Regions from separate parts of the Paenibacillus sp. lzh-N1 genome, predicted to be linked through region 1. Evidence: a T-box and tRNA genes for the amino acid it is inferred to sense, from the RefSeq annotation. Region 1 holds a T-box; the other holds one or more tRNA genes.
The links. A T-box is a leader RNA that pairs with one kind of tRNA and senses whether it is charged. The one in region 1 lies ahead of ileS (isoleucine--tRNA ligase), so its partner is inferred to be a tRNA-Ile.
Positions count from the first base shown of each region.

Region 2: it encodes a tRNA-Ile, which carries the amino acid that the T-box ahead of ileS (isoleucine--tRNA ligase) is inferred to sense. The anticodon was not compared.

Region 1 covers NZ_CP025696.1:3,693,653-3,700,730, forward strand. Annotated here, with positions in the region: gene C0638_RS16845 (YlmH family RNA-binding protein) at 1-524, shown strand, start outside; gene C0638_RS16850 (DivIVA domain-containing protein) at 697-1,206, shown strand; T-box leader at 1,378-1,657, shown strand; gene ileS (isoleucine--tRNA ligase) at 1,737-4,826, shown strand; gene C0638_RS16860 (DUF5665 domain-containing protein) at 5,012-5,359, shown strand; gene C0638_RS16865 (TraR/DksA C4-type zinc finger protein) at 5,377-6,111, opposite strand; gene lspA (signal peptidase II) at 6,346-6,837, shown strand; gene C0638_RS16875 (RluA family pseudouridine synthase) at 6,839-7,078, shown strand, end outside.
Region 2 covers NZ_CP025696.1:1,295,253-1,302,330, forward strand. Annotated here, with positions in the region: gene C0638_RS05850 (Crp/Fnr family transcriptional regulator) at 1-546, opposite strand, end outside; gene C0638_RS05855 (GAF domain-containing protein) at 845-1,294, shown strand; gene C0638_RS05860 (response regulator) at 1,437-2,090, shown strand; gene C0638_RS05865 (PAS domain-containing sensor histidine kinase) at 2,083-3,186, shown strand; tRNA gene C0638_RS05870 (tRNA-Gly) at 3,390-3,460, opposite strand; tRNA gene C0638_RS05875 (tRNA-Pro) at 3,470-3,543, opposite strand; tRNA gene C0638_RS05880 (tRNA-Arg) at 3,566-3,642, opposite strand; tRNA gene C0638_RS05885 (tRNA-Cys) at 3,669-3,739, opposite strand; tRNA gene C0638_RS05890 (tRNA-Gly) at 3,753-3,824, opposite strand; tRNA gene C0638_RS05895 (tRNA-Leu) at 3,831-3,918, opposite strand; tRNA gene C0638_RS05900 (tRNA-Lys) at 3,934-4,009, opposite strand; tRNA gene C0638_RS05905 (tRNA-Gln) at 4,014-4,088, opposite strand; tRNA gene C0638_RS05910 (tRNA-His) at 4,107-4,179, opposite strand; tRNA gene C0638_RS05915 (tRNA-Tyr) at 4,196-4,281, opposite strand; tRNA gene C0638_RS05920 (tRNA-Thr) at 4,286-4,361, opposite strand; tRNA gene C0638_RS05925 (tRNA-Phe) at 4,387-4,459, opposite strand; tRNA gene C0638_RS05930 (tRNA-Asp) at 4,510-4,586, opposite strand; tRNA gene C0638_RS05935 (tRNA-Met) at 4,612-4,685, opposite strand; tRNA gene C0638_RS05940 (tRNA-Val) at 4,696-4,771, opposite strand; tRNA gene C0638_RS05945 (tRNA-Glu) at 4,778-4,849, opposite strand; tRNA gene C0638_RS05950 (tRNA-Ser) at 4,881-4,972, opposite strand; tRNA gene C0638_RS05955 (tRNA-Met) at 4,976-5,049, opposite strand; tRNA gene C0638_RS05960 (tRNA-Asn) at 5,084-5,159, opposite strand; tRNA gene C0638_RS05965 (tRNA-Ala) at 5,164-5,239, opposite strand; tRNA gene C0638_RS05970 (tRNA-Ile) at 5,262-5,338, opposite strand; rRNA gene rrf (5S ribosomal RNA) at 5,373-5,489, opposite strand; rRNA gene C0638_RS05980 (23S ribosomal RNA) at 5,568-7,078, opposite strand, start outside.

The DNA of each region.
Region 1 (7,078 bases):
TGGGAATTCAAGTCCTTTCCATCTCTTCTGATGATCATAAAATCAATACCCTTGAGCACGGCGATTATCTGGGTGCCATTTTGGGGCTTGGAATCAAGCGTGGAAAAATCGGGGACATTCTCGTGCTGGATGATGGGTGTCATGTGTTGGTGGCATCAGAGATCGGAGATTTTATAACCATGCATTTGCAGCAGGTACATCGTGTTCATGTTTGGACAGAACTGTTGCCAGTAGCAAGTCTCCGAACGAAGGAAGTTGCATTAGAGGCGATGGATCTGACGGTCGCTTCTTTGCGTCTGGACGGGGTTGCCGGTGACGTCTACAAATTGAGTCGCAGTAAAATATTAACACCGATTCGAGCGGGACGATGTCGGGTAAACTGGAAGGTGGAGGAGAATCCATCTACTTCACTTAAGGTTGGGGACGTTATTTCCATGCAGGGATTTGGGCGTTTCAAAGTGCTTGAAACAGACGGGATGACAAAAAAGGGTAGATTCCGTGTCAAAATTGGTAAGTTTGTATAGCTGTAGGCAGGATTCATGAGCTTTCTGTCGAAAGAATTAACCTATAGCGAAGAACTGGAACGATTTTGCTCTGTACAGTATTCACAAAACGGGGTATGATGACCGATAGATGATAATGAGCGTCGTGACGCGGAAAATGAATTTTTTGTCAATCTTATAGGAGGTGGACGGCATGCCATTAACGCCATTGGATATACATAATAAGGAATTTGCCCGCCGGCTTCGCGGTTATGATGAGGATCAGGTTAATGAATTTTTGGATCAGGTGATCAAGGATTACGAGGGCGTTATTCGTGAAAATAAAGAACTGAGCACCCAGTTGCTGAACGTACAGGAGAAGCTCGATCATTTTGCGACGATTGAGGATACACTGAGTAAGACAATTATTGTCGCGCAGGAAGCAGCTGATGAAGTTCGCAACAACGCCAAGAAAGAATCTCAACTGATCGTGAAGGAAGCGGAAAAAAATGCGGATCGTATTGTGAACGAAGCATTGTCCAAATCCCGCAAAATCGCGTTGGAGGTTGAAGAACTGAAGAAACAGGCTTCAATTTACCGAGCACGGTTTCGTACATTGGTGGAAGCACAGCTTGACTTGTTAAGCCAAGATGGCTGGGAAGCACTTGAAAACCGGGAACGCGAAGTGCTGGAGCGCGAGCGTGAAATGAAAGAAATTTACTGATTGTGATTTCTGACAAGCTTTTCATTAGGTCTTGTTAGGGTTGACTTTTATCTTTAAACAGGCTATAACTGTAAATACTATACTGAATTCAACGATTATCCGTCTATTGGTTGATGGTTGTTATTCAAAGGCAACGATGTTGCTGGTTTAATATTCGATGAATTTAACATGTTTAATTCGTTGATGGGAACGAGTACGTCATGATTTGTCCCTCAGAGAGTTGGCCTTCCGGTGCAAGCCAACGTTCAGAACATGACCGAAGATCCTCCCGGAGAAGTGAGCTGAAGCGCTTAAATTTATGGCGTGTGTAAGCAATCACCGTTTGCCATGCGTTATAATGGCGCCCTGCTGAAGTTGAGTAGGGCTCAGAGAGTCGTGACAAGATCGTCTTCTTTAGACTGGTCTAATTACGGAATCAGGGTGGTAACGCGAGCACAGTCTCGTCCCTTTTACAGGGATGGGGCTTTTTTTGTTGCTTTTTTTAAGTGCGCTAGAACAATTAATGATGAGCAGAGAGGAAGTATGACGTTATGAACAGAGTGGATGTTAAAGAAAAAGCACGGTCACGTGACCTACGCATCCTGAGCAAATGGAAACAGGAGGACACGTTCCGTAAATCCATTACCAATCGTGAAGGAAAGCCTAATTTTGTGTTTTATGAGGGCCCACCAACAGCTAACGGCAAACCACACATCGGTCATGTGCTGGGTCGCGTAATTAAGGATTTCGTCGGCCGCTATCAGACCATGAAGGGATATCGTGTTGTACGTAAGGCGGGTTGGGATACGCATGGCCTGCCGGTAGAACTGGGTGTGCAAAAGCAACTGGGGATCTCTCACAAGCCTGAAATTGAAGAATACGGTGTTGAGAAATTTATTAAAAAATGTAAAGCGAGCGTGTTTGAATACGAGCAGCAGTGGCGCGATTTAACCGAAGCGATCGGATACTGGACAGACCTCGATCACCCATACATTACCTTGGACAATAACTATATCGAGAGTGTATGGAACATTTTGGCGACGATTCATGAGAAAGATCTGCTGTATCGTGGTCATCGTGTGAGTCCGTACTGCCCGGATTGTCAGACAACACTAAGTTCCCATGAAGTAGCACAGGGCTACAAAGATGTAAAGGATCTGAGTGCCACGGCCAAATTCAAGCTGCATAGCAGTGGTGAATATGTACTGGCCTGGACGACAACACCTTGGACCTTGCCGAGTCACGTGGCGCTCGCCGTCAACCCTGAGCTGGAATACGCACGTGTGAAGCAGGAAGATGGGGTATACATCGTTGCTAAAAATCTTGTTGAGACCGTAATTAAAGGTGATCATGAAGTGATTGGCACGCTATCGGGTTCAGAACTGGTAGGCCAAACCTATACCCCGCCATTTACTTATTTTCAGGTGGAGAAAGGTAACCAAATTCTGGGTGCCAAGTTCGTAACAGATTCCAGCGGTACAGGTATCGTTCATATGGCCCCGGCACATGGTGAGGATGACTATCGCGTATGTCGTGAAAATGGCGTTGGGTTTATCAACGTAGTGGATCTCCAAGGTAACTATGTAGCTGAAATCACTGATTTTGCAGGCCGTTTTGTGAAAGATTGCGATGTAGATATTGTGAAAATGCTGTCCGAAAAAGGGTTGCTGTACAGCAAGGAAAAATACGAGCATAGCTATCCGTTCTGCTGGCGCTGCGATACTCCATTATTGTACTATGCGATGGACAGCTGGTTTATCAAAACAACTGCGATCAAGGATCAACTGATTGCTAACAACAGCGAAGTTGAATGGTACCCGGGTCATGTACGCGAAGGACGCTTCGGTAAGTTTTTGGAGGAACTGGTGGATTGGAACATCAGTCGCGATCGCTATTGGGGTACACCGCTCAATATCTGGGTTTGTGAGGAAACTGGAGAACAGTTCGCACCCCATAGTATTGCTGAATTGAGAGAACGTGCAATTGGGGATGTACCAGCGGATATCGAGCTACACAAACCTTATGTAGATGATATCAAGGTTCGTAGCCAATGCGGTAAATACGAAATGACTCGCACACCGGAAGTCATCGATGTATGGTTCGATAGCGGCTCTATGCCGTTTGCACAGCATCACTATCCTTTTGAGAATAATGAAACGTTTGAGCAGCAATTTCCGGCAGATATGATCTGTGAAGGGATTGACCAGACTCGTGGCTGGTTCTATAGCTTGCTTGCGGTTTCGACGATGCTGACTGGCAAAGCTCCTTACAAAGCTGTCATGGCAACAGGCCATGTACTGGATGAGCAGGGGCAGAAAATGTCCAAATCAAAGGGTAATGTTATTGATCCGTGGGAAGTGATTGATGAGTACGGAACAGATGCTTTCCGCTGGGCATTACTGTCCGATAGTGCACCATGGAATAGCAAACGTTTTTCCAAAGGCATTGTAGGCGAGGCTAAATCGAAGCTGGTAGATACGCTTGTCAATACACACGCATTTCTGACTCTGTATGCGGATATTGACGGATTTGATCCGGCACAGCATCCATTCAAGCCATCGGCACACAAGTTGGATCGCTGGATTTTATCCCGTCTAAACAGCCTAATCTTGGTTGTGGATAAAGCATTGTCTGTAAATGACTTCCTGAACTCATCCAAAGCGATTGAGTCGTTTGTGGATGAGCTGAGTAACTGGTATATCCGTCGTTCACGTGATCGTTTCTGGGGTAACGGGCTTACAGAAGATAAGCTGGATGCGTATCGAACATTGACTGAGGTGTTGTTAACGACGGCGAAGCTGCTTGCACCGTTCACACCGCTGCTTGCTGAGGATATTTACCTCAACCTGAGCAATGGGGAAAGTGTTCATTTGGATGACTATCCGTCTGCCAATGAATCCTTAATTGATCTGGAACTGGAACGAGATATGGAAACAGCACGTCGCGTCGTTGAATTAGCACGTAATGTCCGTAACGAAACGGGTTTGAAAACACGTCAACCGTTGTCTGAATTGATTCTGTCTATGGATCAGGATTTTGACCTGAGCGGCTATGAAGAAATCATCAAAGACGAGATCAATGTGAAGAATATTCATGTTGAGACGGATGATAGCGGATTTGTTGATTTTACATTGAAGCTGAATTTGAAAGTAGCAGGCAAGAAATACGGCAAAAATGTCGGATTCCTACAAAACCTTTTCAAAGGAATGTCTGCTGAGGATACTCGTTCTGTTGTAGAAAAAGGAGTGCTGAACGTGGCTTCTCCAGAAGGTGAAGAGTTGCAAGTTACAGCCGAAGAATTGCTGGTGGAGAAAAAAGCAAAAGAAGGCTTCGCTTCTGCTTCTGGCTATGGCTTAACGGTAGCGCTGAACACAGATATTACACCGGAGCTTGAGCAAGAGGGCTGGGTACGTGAAGTGGTTCGCGCGGTACAAGACTACCGCAAAAAGCTGGATCTGCCGATTGAAAAGTATGTAGCATTGACGTTGGATGTAGACAGCGACTTGCGTCAGGCGATCGAAAGCTTCGACTCTGTGTTGCGTGAGAACGTATTGGTAACCACGGTGACATTTGGTCAAGCTGAACCAGCGGAACATGTAGAAGTGAACGGCAAAACCATCGGCGTTCATATTGGGGAATAATTACAAGCCCCCTGTCCCATAATACAATAACAGGCAGCATATAAAAACGAGCCTAAGCATCGGAAACGGGTTTCCTCCGTTACGTGCTTCGGCTCGTTTGCTGCTTTCGGGGCAGCTATGGGAAAAGGGGGATTGTGCATATGACAGCACGGTCAAGGCGCAGACAGGGAAGGAGTCTCCGAGGGATGAACGGAGAAGGGGCCGCCATAGCCTCAGAAAAGGGAATAGCAGGTGAACAGGCAGAGAAACTAAGTCGTGTGGAAAAGCTGGTGCAAGCTGTGTCAGAGCAGATGGAACGAACACGTATTGCAGATTACGCTTTGCTGCTGAATAAGCCTTGGCGATTGCTTTGGCTAAACCTAATATCAGGTGTTTCCCGAGGGATAGGCATTGCGCTAGGGTTTACTTTTTTTGCTGCTACCATTATTTATGTGCTTCAAGTGCTCGGAGCGTTGAATTTGCCGATTATCGGTGATTATATCGCTGATATTGTACGGATCGTACAGCGACAATTAGAGCTTACTACCTACTAGGCGTTTCACTTTAAAGCTTACGATTCGTCCTCGTGCAAATCTGGCTCCAGCAGACCTTCACCCTCGCCATCTTCTATATAACGCTGATAAATAGAACTACGGACAATGGATACATTTCTGCCATAAATGTCAGTAGCGACAAAGCTTTCATATGGCTCTACGAAGCCCATATTATCATCGTCGGCTTCGATTTCCATATCATCATAGCGATGGATTTCTCCACTTTCCGCCATGGCCGGAGTGTTAGAGGTCCCCCAATTTTCAACGATCTGCCAAGCATCTTCACCGTCAAAGCCGTTTTGTTCTTCACGCTCATCCAGGCTTGTTCTACCGAACGCGGGAGTGAGAAATTCTTCCTCCACCGGACGGTTGTTGGATACTTCTGTTTCAGGACTGTATTCTTTGCAATAAATGGTATAGGGAACAGCCAGCAGGCGTTCATAGGGAATGGGCTTACCGCTGGCGGCGCAAATGCCATAGGTCCCCTTGTCCATAGCCATCAAGGCTGATTTGATACGTTCCAATTGAAACTCGTCATGCTCCAGCAAGGAAATATCTTTAGCTCGCTCATAGGTTTCGGTAGCCAGATCGCCTGGATGGTTATCAATGGGAGAAAGCTCACCGGTTTGATCACGTTGAGAATCGCCGAGTCCATAATGGTCGTTGCTTTGCAACCGATGCTCAATTTCCTTTTTGCGTTCCAGCAGTTCGTTACGCAAGCCTTGTAATTGTTGCTCCGTCAATGGGGACATGGAATCCTCTCCTTGTTCTAGATTTACGTGCATGCGTTGTGTCAGGTATGCTCCTTGTAGTGTGCACCGGGAAGACCTCTTTTACATAGGAAATTCTAATCAAATGTGATCGAGTTCATTCCATTCAAGGACTGTGCTCGAAAGCCTGCAGGACTCGTGGACGATCTGAGAAGGCTTATGCTACAATAAATGGGTTCGACAACGGATATAAGCGGATCGGAGTGACGAAGGACTGTGATTTATTTTGGTATTGCGCTAATTATTTTTTTGATTGATCAGGGAGTCAAATATTTGGTGGCTACGCGGATGGAATTGTACGAGCAAATACCAGTCATCGGCAATTTCTTTTTAATTACCTCCCATCGTAATCGCGGAGCCGCTTTTGGGATTTTGGAAGGGCAACGCTGGCTTTTTATCGTGATCACAATTGTAGTAGTGATCGGTATCGTATGGTACCTAAGAAAAACAGTCAGAGCTGGGCAAAAACTACTTCCTGTTGCGCTAAGTTTGGTGCTTGGGGGAGCGGTTGGTAACTTTTTGGATCGGGCTATTTCTGGAGAAGTGGTTGATTTTGCACAGTTCAATTTTGGAAGCTACACATTCCCGATTTTTAATGTGGCAGATTCGGCAATTGTCATCGGTGTTGCACTGATTATTTTGGATACATTGCTGGAATCGCGTCGGGAAAAAGGGAATGGCAATGATAGCGTTGAAGGGAAGTCATAGCATGAACGAAGTGAATGAAAACGGCGAAGCCATAGGTCTGTCTTATGAGGACGAACTGGAGGGTGAATCTCTGGAATGGACGGCAGATTCAGGGAATGTCAAAACACGTATAGACAAATACATCGCCGAAGAAATGAAGGAAGTATCTCGTTCTCAAATTCAGCTGTGGATCGGGAATGGTCGCGTACTGGTGAACGGTACGGCGGTCAAAGCGAACTACAAGCTGGCTGAAGGAGATCAT
Region 2 (7,078 bases), 2.4 Mb from region 1:
CTTCATGTTCAGTAAAATGCCATCCTTCACAGCTACACCACATGTATTACTTGCACGGATCAGTGTAGACGCTAGTGCCCCCGTTTTACCATACAACAGTAAGTCCCGAAACCGTGATTGCATAATTCGTTGCTTCATTGCCATCCACTGTATGAACTGAAGCGCCATTTCCCCGTTCTTAGACAGGAGAGACTCCAGGTCCTTAACAAGCACGACACCTAACTCACACACATCGGCTGTTTCTGCAGTACAACTATACTCTTCCCCATCTATCCCACTAAACTCCCCGATCAAATCGCCTTGGTGCTGAATAGTCAGAATCAATTCTTTACCGTCTTCTGTCGATTTACGGAGTTTAACATGACCCGAATGTATATAATAAAGCTGCTCCGCATCATCACCCTCTCGAAAAAGCATAACGCCTGCCTTTACCTTCTTCCACGACATAATATCTTTTAACAGCTCAAAATGCTCTTCCGTCAGAAAAAGCTGAATCCCCGTGCGCTGCGTTTCGTCCCTAAACCGTTCCATACAAGTGGCTTGCATATTAGCGTCCTCCTCGTGTTTACCTGATATCTTTATCATAATGTTTTGATTCCTGGGTTGTTATCGGGAGAACACCTGATTTTGCACCTCCCTACTCCCTGATTTGCAGTGATAAATATCACTTCCAGGATTATCTAACGCCCCATTTATCGCCCCGCCTCTTATTGATTACCCAGTCTAATGAAAAGTCAGTGTTTCCTGCGCCTATAGATCAGGGGGTTCCCTGAATTACTTTTGTACCTGTCGGAATTACAATAAGTTAGAGCTACAGTTGGTTAAGATAAAGGATGTGTCTTCTATGCTACAAATAACGGATGAAATGCGAAATGAACTGAACCAGTTGCGAGATCATGTTTATGGGGATCTCACTGCACTTGCATTTATGTCCAGGTCAGGGGGTAAGTTGCATTGGTATTATGCCTCCGGCAGCCGAAACAATCGCTATCGCCTTATCTCTTTTAAAGTCGGTCATGGGATTGCCGGGATGGCTGTTCGTCTGGGGCGTACCGTAACCGTTAGCGCTTTAATATCAGGCAGTATACGTTTACGTCAAGAATGTGCGCTTATGCTGGCCGAACAGTTACATTCTGCAGTAGCCATTCCCTTTTCCAGTACAGGAGACTTGCCAAACGGTGTGCTACTTGTTGGTAACCGTGATGTGAGGACATTCACCGATTCTGATGTAGCCAAGGCCACTCAAGTCGCTCATCGCCTTGGCCAGCTATGTGCTCTCCCTCTCACTCCATAGATTGATATTTGAAGAAAAATAAAATTATAAATATAAGTGAACATGAACAGCTCATCTAACTATCTCTGTTGATTGAAATCCCTAAAATTTGCTATGATTATGACAAAACGCACGGTTTTTTACCGTTCGAGGGGATGACTAATTGATTCGTATACTAGTAGTGGATGATCATGTTGTCGTACGTTCTGGCCTCATGGCCCTATTGGACGGCAAAAACGGTATTAAGGTAGTAGGAGATGCAGCAGACGGGGATGAAGCAATCCGCAAAGCGGTGGAGCTACAACCTAATGTCGTGCTCATGGATTTTAGTATGCCACCTGGCAAAGATGGCCTCACGGCAACCACCGAATTAAAAAAACAGTTGCCAGATACAGAAGTGCTTATTCTAACAATGCATGATGATGAGGAATATCTGTTCCGAGCCATTCAAGCCGGAGCATCTGGATATATTTTAAAAAGTGCACCTCATGAGGAATTACTCGCTGCCATCCAGTCTGTGGCCGAAGGCAGTGCCTATCTATACCCCAATGCAACCAAACGCCTGATGAGTGAATATCTGGACAAAATCAAACAAGAGGGCATAGCCGGACCGTATGAATCCCTGTCTGAGCGGGAAAAAGAGATCCTATCATGGGTAGCCAAAGGATATGCCAACAAGGAAATTGCCGAACACCTGGTAATTAGCGTCAAAACCGTAGAGTCCCACAAAAGCAACCTTATGGAGAAGCTTAACTTGAAAACACGGCCTGAGTTGGTCAAATTTGCACTGAAAAAGGGGTTGCTCCATTATGAATGAACCTTCTAACCCTTTACTGCAGCCCGCCTTTGGGGAGTCAACCGATAAACTACTGAATGATTTGGAAATTCATATACCAGATTCTCCTTTTCTCCATGTACTGCGTAGTTCTCTCCACCAGCTATCCAATCTTAAATTTGCTCTAGATACATCTTCCATCGTTGCTCTGACCGATCATCGAGGAATTATTCAGTACGTAAACGATAAGTTCTGTGAGATTTCGCAATATAGTCGTGAAGAATTGATCGGGCAGGATCATCGTCTCATTAATTCGGGCTATCATACTCGAGCCTTCATGAAGAACCTGTGGACTACGATCCGTTCAGGTGAGGTATGGCAGGGAGAAATACGAAATCGTGCTAAAGATAACAGCTACTACTGGGTGAATACCACGATAGTTCCATTTATGGACGAGGAAGGTAAACCCTATCAGTACTTAGCGATCCGTAATGAAGTAACTAAATTAAAAAAAGTAGAGGCAGAGCTTCAGACCATGATGACGCAAGTCATGCAAATACAGGAGGAAGAGCGTAAACGCTTTTCAAGAGAGCTTCATGATGGGATTGGTCAAAGCCTGTTTTCACTTATTATTCAACTAGATAGCCAACTAGCTGAACAGCCCAGTGCTACTCTGGAAAATCTGCGTACACAGGTAACTGATATCATTAAAGATGTTCGTGGCTTAGCGTGGGAACTTCGTCCCTCAGTTCTGGATGATTTGGGTGTCGTACCGGCCCTAAGAACTTATATTGAAAATTTCTGTTCGCATTACGGAATCAAAGTGCATTTTCAATGTACTTTACGTAAACGCCTTGATATCCGAAAAGAAATAGCAATCTATAGAATTGTACAGGAAGCACTGACGAATGTGGCTAAATACGCAGATGTAGCAGAAGCATACGTTGATGTAGAGGATCAAGACGAAATAATAAAAGTAACTATTCGGGATGAGGGTATGGGCTTCTCTGGAGAATCCAAAGGAGAGGGAGTTGGATTGTTCAGCATGGAAGAACGAGCTAGAGGAGTAGGCGGCTTCATGAGCATGACTTCTGCTTCAAATCAGGGAACCTCCATCCAACTAACCATTCCAGTGTAAAATCTGTGCACTAGATCAGTTATCGGTGTATCCCCCTGCAGGAACAGGAGAGATACACCGATGGCAAGCACTAACAATAGCCATCACTTTGTGGAATCTATGGAATATAAATGCACAAAAAAAGAGAGAGCTCTGTCCCCAGACAGGCTCTCTTTATTTATAAGGTGTCACCACTGAGGCAACAAGAATCCGCTATAGCAAAAAGCGGGTGATGGGAATCGAACCCACGCTACCAGCTTGGAAGGCTGGAGTTCTACCATTGAACTACACCCGCAAATCAGTATCGGGATGACACGATTTGAACATGCGACCCCCTGGTCCCAAACCAGGTGCTCTACCAAGCTGAGCTACATCCCGACATTATACATTTTTTAAGAAATGGCGCGCCCTGAGAGATTCGAACTCCCGGCCTTTTGATTCGTAGTCAAACGCTCTATCCAGCTGAGCTAAGGGCGCATATTAAATTCCATAATGAGCAGTCAAGGCGCCACCCAGATTTGAACTGGGGATGAAGCTTTTGCAGAGCTTTGCCTTACCACTTGGCTATGGCGCCGTATGGATAATGAAGCGGACGACGGGAATCGAACCCGCGACCCTCGCCTTGGCAAGGCGATGCTCTACCGCTGAGCCACGTCCGCAAAATATGGTGCGGTCGAGAGGACTCGAACCTCCACGGGGGGTTAGCCCACACGGACCTGAACCGTGCGCGTCTGCCAATTCCGCCACGACCGCAAAATAATTTATAAATGGTGAGCCATGAAGGACTCGAACCTTCGACACCCTGATTAAAAGTCAGGTGCTCTACCAACTGAGCTAATGGCTCTTAATGGCTGGGGATATAGGATTTGAACCTATGCATGACGGAGTCAAAGTCCGTTGCCTTACCGCTTGGCTAATCCCCATTAAATTAAGAATCAAAGGGCGGCCGATGGGGCTTGAACCCACGAATGCCGGAGTCACAGTCCGGTGCGTTAACCACTTCGCCACGACCGCCATATGATTATAAAACTGGTGGAGGATGATGGATTCGAACCACCGAACCCGTAAGGGAGCAGATTTACAGTCTGATGCGTTTGGCCACTTCGCTAATCCTCCAAAATGGTGCCGGCGAGAGGACTTGAACCCCCAACCTACTGATTACAAGTCAGTTGCTCTACCAATTGAGCTACACCGGCACATTACCAATTCCCACTTGAAAGGTGGCTCGGGACGGAATCGAACCGCCGACACGAGGATTTTCAGTCCTCTGCTCTACCGACTGAGCTACCGAGCCATATTTAATTTCATAACTATACCATATAGTTCGTACTATATGCATTTAAATGGCGGAACTGACGGGATTCGAACCCGCGATCTCCTGCGTGACAGGCAGGCATGTTAGGCCTCTACACCACAGTTCCAGAGGCATTTCCAACAGGAAATTAATTGCGGGGGCAGGATTTGAACCTACGACCTTCGGGTTATGAGCCCGACGAGCTACCGAACTGCTCCACCCCGCGATATAAAATATGGTGGAGGCTGAGGGGATCGAACCCCCGACCCTCTGCTTGTAAGGCAGATGCTCTCCCAGCTGAGCTAAGCCTCCATATTATGACCCGTAGGGGATTCGAACCCCTGTTACCTCCGTGAAAGGGAGGTGTCTTAACCCCTTGACCAACGGGCCTTACAAAATGAATTCTGATTTAATAAATTTATGGCGGAGAGAGAGGGATTCGAACCCTCGCACCACTTTCGCAGTCTAACCCCTTAGCAGAGGGTCCCCTTATAGCCACTTGGGTATCTCTCCGAGTAGCGGCAGAGGGGATCGAACCCCCGACCTCACGGGTATGAACCGTACGCTCTAGCCAGCTGAGCTACGCCGCCACCTTATATATATAATTCAGAAGTATTAAAAATATGGCTCCCCGAACAGGACTCGAACCTGTGACAACTCGATTAACAGTCGAGTGCTCTACCAACTGAGCTATCAGGGAATATTGGTGGAGCCAAGGGGGATCGAACCCCTGACCTCCTGCGTGCAAGGCAGGCGCTCTCCCAGCTGAGCTATAGCCCCATACTTTTAGTCAATCTAGAAATGGTGGGCCTTAGTGGACTCGAACCACCGACCTCACCCTTATCAGGGGTGCGCTCTAACCAGCTGAGCTAAAGGCCCTAATTTATAATTTTATCATCCTTTAAAGGACTTTGCTTGGCGGCGTCCTACTCTCCCAGGACCCTGCGGTCCAAGTACCATCGGCGCTGGAGGGCTTAACGGTCGTGTTCGGGATGGGTACGTGTGGAACCCCTCCGCTATCGCCACCAAACATGAATTTGCCTCGCAAATTCTAACTTCAAGGTTACACCTTGAAAACTGGATCCGAAACTTCATTGCGCCTTATCTTTAGGATAAGCCCTCGACCGATTAGTATTGGTCAGCTCCATGCATTACTGCACTTCCACCCCCAACCTATCTACCTCGTCGTCTTCAAGGGGTCTTACATACTGGGAAATCTCATCTTGAGGGGGGCTTCACGCTTAGATGCTTTCAGCGCTTATCCCTTCCGTACATAGCTACCCAGCGGTGCTCCTGGCGGAACAACTGGTACACCAGCGGTACGTCCATCCCGGTCCTCTCGTACTAAGGACAGCTCCTCTCAAATTTCCTACGCCCACGACAGATAGGGACCGAACTGTCTCACGACGTTCTGAACCCAGCTCGCGTACCGCTTTAATGGGCGAACAGCCCAACCCTTGGGACCTACTTCAGCCCCAGGATGCGATGAGCCGACATCGAGGTGCCAAACCTCCCCGTCGATGTGGACTCTTGGGGGAGATAAGCCTGTTATCCCCAGGGTAGCTTTTATCCGTTGAGCGATGGCCCTTCCATGCGGTACCACCGGATCACTAAGCCCGACTTTCGTCCCTGCTCGACTTGTAGGTCTCGCAGTCAAGCTCCCTTCTGCCTTTGCACTCTTCGAATGATTTCCAACCATTCTGAGGGAACCTTGGGGCGCCTCCGTTACTCTTTAGGAGGCGACCGCCCCAGTCAAACTGCCCACCTGACACTGTCCTCGTACCGGATCACGGTACCAAGTTAGAACCTAGATACGATCAGGGTGGTATCCCAAGGATGCCTCCTCTCAAGCTGGCGCTCAAGATTCAACGGCTCCCACCTATCCTGTACAGATCGTACCCAAATTCAATATCAAGCTGCAGTAAAGCTCCATGGGGTCTTTCCGTCTTGTCGCGGGTAACCTGCATCTTCACAGGTATTAAAATTTCACCGGATCTCTCGTTGAGACAGCGCCCAAGTCGTTACGCCATTCGTGCGGGTCAGAATTTACCTGACAAGGAATTTCGCTACCTTAGGACCGTTATAGTTACGGCCGCCGTTTACTGGGGCTTCGGTTCATAGCTTCGCCCGAAGGCTTACCACTCCCCTTAACCTTCCAGCACCGGGCAGGCGTCAGCCCGTATACTTCGCCTTGCGGCTTCGCACAGACCTGTGTTTTTGCTAAACAGTCGCTTGGGCCTTTTCACTGCGGCCCCCTCGGGCTATTCACCCTACCGAGGCACCCCTTCTCCCGAAGTTACGGGGTCATTTTGCCGAGTTCCTTAACGAGAGTTCTTCCGCGCGCCTTAGAATTCTCTTCTCGCCTACCTGTGTCGGTTTGCGGTACGGGCACCTTCTCCTGGCTAGAGGCTTTTCTTGGCAGTCTGAGATCATGACCTTCGCTACTATAATTTTCGCTCCCCATCACAGCCCAGCCTTAACGATGTGCGGATTTGCCTACACATCAGCCTCACTGCTTAGACGGACATCCATCAGTCCGCGTCACTACCCTACTGCGTCACCCCATCGCTCATAGCGGATTACGGTGGTACAGGAATTTCTACCTGTTGTCCTTCGACT